Regions from separate parts of the Devosia sp. A449 genome, predicted to be linked through region 1. Evidence: predicted binding sites of a transcription regulator. Region 1 holds the regulator's gene; the other holds the start of a gene.
The links. Region 1 encodes LexA, which represses DNA repair genes until DNA is damaged. Its sites were predicted from a motif close to TGTTCNNNNTGTGTTCNG; they were not measured.

Region 1 (2,204 bases):
TCGCAGCGGACGGCGTCGTCCGTTTCACCGCCCCAGCCCGGCTCGGTCACAGCATTCGCCCCCGCGGCAACGACTTTGCCACCGGCCAGCAATTGCTCGATCCGGGCATGCGCCTCGCCCCGATGCACCTCGCCGTCGCCGCCGCCGCCAATGCCGCAACTTTGGGCGTCGCCAAACGGCCGAACATTGCCCTGCTCGCCACCGGCGACGAATTGGTGCTGCCCGGCAACCCACTCGGAGCCGACCAGATTGTTGCATCAAACAGCTTTGGTCTGGCTCCTTTGTTCGCTCCCTACGCCCAATCTGTTACCGACCACGGCATCGCGCAAGATAACCGCAAGAAACTTGCCAGCATGCTGGCAGAAATCTTCGACAATCCGCCAGATATCTTGGTGACTACTGGCGGCGCCAGCGTCGGCGATCATGACATCGTGCAGGCGGTTTTGCTCGATCTCGGCGTGAAGCTGGACTTCTGGCGCATCAACATGCGCCCCGGTAAGCCCTTGATGTTTGGGACAAAAGGCAAGACGCTGATCTTCGGCCTGCCCGGAAATCCGGTCTCCGCCATGGTCACCGCCATGGTCTTCATCCGCCCTGCCCTCCGCGCCTGGCTCGGCCACCCCGAACCCACCCCCTGGCACCTTCCGCTGGCTGGTCCGACCCCACCCAATACTGCCCGCCGCCACTTCATGCGCGCGCAGCTATTGCACACAGCTAACGGCTTGCAATTGCTGCCTATTTCGCAAACCGACAGCGGCCATACCTCGTCGCTGGCGCGCGCCGATATGCTGATTATCCAGCCCGAAAACGACCCCGGCCAACCCGCCGGCACGCTAGTCGAAGCCCTCCCCGTGGACGGTTTCTGACAGTAAAAGCCCAAGGGATATTGCAGAACATAACTGGAACACGTATGGTCGTTCCGTCTATGTTCCGATTCTGCTCCCGAGGGGTCCATGCTCACGCGCAAACAACACGAGCTGCTGATGTTCATCCACGAGCGGATGAAGGAAAGCGGTATTCCACCATCCTTTGATGAGATGAAGGATGCGCTCGACCTGGCATCCAAATCGGGCATCCACCGGCTGATCACCGCACTCGAGGAACGTGGCTTCATCCGCCGCCTGCCCAACCGGGCCCGGGCATTGGAGGTGGTCAAGCTCCCCGATTCGATGAACCCATCGCTTGGCGGCCGCAAGACCCGCTTCGAGCCCTCGGTCATCGAAGGCAATCTGGGCAAGGTGGCGTCGCCCCCCTCGCGCATGTCGGCCGCTGATGACTATGCAAGGCCGATCGCCATCCCGGTCATGGGCCGCATCGCCGCCGGCACGCCGATCGAGGCGATCCAGACCCATTCCCACACCATCATGGTGCCGCCCGAAATGCTGGGCAGCGGCGAGCATTACGCGCTCGAAGTGCGCGGCGACTCGATGATCGATGCCGGCATTTTCGATGGCGATACCGTGCTCATCAAGAAGCAGGATGTCGCCAGCACCGGCGAGATCATCGTTGCTCTGGTAGATGATGAGGAAGCAACCCTTAAACGCCTGCGCCGCAAGGGGAATACAATCGCGCTGGAAGCGGCCAATCCCGCCTATGAAACCCGCATTTTCCCGCCTGACCGGGTCAAGGTGCAGGGTCGTCTGGTTGGACTTTTGCGCAAATACTGAGCCGACGGCTTTGACCTTTGGCCGGCATGACGGGCATAAATCCTCGCATGCCGGCTCCCATCGAAAAGCTTTGCCCTGTGCTGCTCCGCCCCACGTCTGACGGGCCGGAGCTGCTGGTGTTTCGGCATCCGCTCGCCGGCGTACAACTGGTCAAGGGCACGCTTGAGGCTGATGAGACTATCGCCACCGGAGCGCTCCGCGAACTGGCCGAGGAGTCCGGCCTCACCCAAGCCATTGTGACGTCCGACCTGGGCAGCAGCCTTGCTATCGCTCCCGATCAACTCTGGCATTTTGTGCGCGTTGAGGCCGGACCGCTGGAATCACGCTGGCTTTTTGACACCGCGGATGATGGCGGCCACCGCTTTGCTTTTTTCTGGTGGCCGCTGGCGGCCGAGCCGGGTCCCGACTGGCACCCGATCTTCGTCCGGGCGCTGGCCCATATCAGGGCGGCGTTGGCGTAGCCCACTGCCGGTGTGGCGGGGATGAACAGCAAGCAGGCAGGCGGTTTGCTTGGGCTGCTGCATTGTTCTTGCAACC
Region 2 (2,204 bases), on a different contig from region 1:
AGCATCAGCAGGCCGGTCTCCAGCGTGTCGAGGCCGAGCACCTTCTGCGTATAGATCGGCAGCAGGATAATGGTGCCCAGCAACGCCATCATGGCGACGAACATCATGCCGATGGAGACGCGATAATTGGCAGACTTGAAGGTGCGCAAATCAAGCAGCGCCTTGTCGTCGCGCTGCAGCATCAGCTGGCGGGCGATGAAGGCCACCATTGCCACCACACCAACGACGAGCGGCGCCCAGACCGGGATCAGCGGCGCGTCGCCGACATGGCCGACCGCCTCGCCGAAGCTCGACAGCCCATAGATCAAGCCGCCAAAGGCCAGTGCCGACAGGATCACCGAGACCACATCCAGCGGCGTATAACGCGGGGTGGAGACATTCTGGATCTTGCGATAGCCCAGCACCAGCGCCCCGACGGCAATCGGCAACACCAGGATGAACATCCAGCGCCAGTCCATATGGGCCAGGATGAAGCCGCCAATGGTCGGGCCAACGGCCGGCGCCACCGACATGACAATGGAGATATTGCCCATGGTCTTGCCACGGGCGTCCGGGGGCACCAGCGACATTACCGTGGTCATCAGCAGCGGCATCATGATGGCGGTGCCGACCGCCTGCACGACACGACCAAAAATCAGCAGCTCAATGCCCGGTGCCACGGCGCAGATCAGCGTGCCGGCGGTGAAGATGGACATGGCCAGAATGAAGATCGGCCGCGTGTTCATGCGCTGCAGCAGGAAGCCGGTGATCGGAATCACTACGGCCATGGTCAGCAGGAATGCCGTGGTCAGCCACTGAGCTACGCCGGCCGTGATCCCCAGATCGGTCATCAGATGCGGAATCGCCACGCTCATGATGGTTTCGTTGAGAAACACCACGAAAGTGGAAACCAGCAACAGGGCGATCACCAGCCTGTTGCGGGCGGCTTCGCTCTGGTTGAGCGGTGGGGTGCCGGCTAGTTCGGCGTCAAAATTGCTTGTGTCGGTACTCATGATATTCCTCGAACCCAGATGGCACTGGGGCTACGGATGACGTCGATAATTTTCGACCGCATCGTGAAAAAATTCTGCGACAGCCGGTGTCAGCAGCCTGATTGTTAAGTGCAAATGTCAGACGACAGCCGCTGCCGAGGCGGCCAATGCAAAGTCATCAATTTAAACATCGCCCGAGCGCATAGCGCCCGCGAAAGGTTGGCAGGTGTAGGCCCGCCCCCTGGTTCCGTCCACCCACACAATTGCAATTCTGGCCTGCAAATTTGGGCCGCCGCCCCTTCTCCCGCATGGCCGGAGCCCCCATATGTAGTCCAGGCCGCCATACAAGTTCTTGTTTTGTTCTCAAAATACTGCTATTTCCTTAATGGCGTTCTGCAGTGACGATTCGACTGCGGCGCGCCCGGCAGGAGATGTCTCATGGCCCTTTATCAGGCCCCCTCGTTCGAAGCCCTCGAAATGCTCAGCCGCAGCCGCGACGCCGATCTGGCGCGGCGTGAACTGCTTGATCCCGACCGCATCCGTGGTCGTGGCGCTCAGAGCAATCGCAGTGGGCGCTTTGAAAAGCAGAGCCGCGAAAGCTTTGATGATGGCTGGGACAATGTCGAGCCGCTCTCGATCTTCGAGACGGTCGAGCATATCGAACGCGCCAAGACCATCATCACCTCCAATGACAGCCCGGATATCAATTTCGATCGCTCGATCAATGCCTATCGCGGCTGCGAGCATGGCTGCTCTTATTGCTTTGCCCGCCCGACCCATGCCTTTCTCGGCCATTCGGCCGGCATCGAGTTCGAGCGCGATATTTACGTCAAGGTCAATGCCGTCGAGGCGCTGCGCGCCGAGCTGGCGGCCAAGAGCTATCGGGTCAAGCCCATCGCCATGGGCACCAATACCGACCCCTACCAACCGGCCGAGCGCAAGCACAAGCTGACGCGCGGCATCCTCGAAGTGATGCTGGAAACTCGCCATCCGGTGATGATCACCACCAAATCGGCGCTCATCATCCGCGACCTCGATCTGCTGACCCAGTTGGCCGAATTGGGTCTGGTCAAGGTTGCCCTCTCGATGACCTCGATGGACCACAAGCTCAGCCGCCGCATGGAGCCGCGCGCCTCCTCCCCGGCCCGCCGGCTGGAGGCTATCCGCCTGCTCAGCGAGGCCGGCGTGCCGGTGGCGGTCTGCGCCTCGCCGATGATTCCGGCGATCAACGAC

Region 2: ACX3OW_RS15400 (PA0069 family radical SAM protein) is a predicted target of LexA. The motif match lies at 1,319-1,336, and genes of this name have one in related genera.

The regions. Positions count from the first base shown of each region.
Region 1 covers NZ_JBTMWU010000002.1:550,001-552,204, reverse strand. Annotated here, with positions in the region: gene ACX3OW_RS08565 (molybdopterin molybdotransferase MoeA) at 1-866, shown strand, start outside; gene lexA (transcriptional repressor LexA) at 954-1,667, shown strand; gene ACX3OW_RS08555 (NUDIX hydrolase) at 1,715-2,128, shown strand.
Region 2 covers NZ_JBTMWU010000005.1:263,653-265,856, reverse strand. Annotated here, with positions in the region: gene ACX3OW_RS15405 (MDR family MFS transporter) at 1-992, opposite strand, end outside; gene ACX3OW_RS15400 (PA0069 family radical SAM protein) at 1,410-2,204, shown strand, end outside.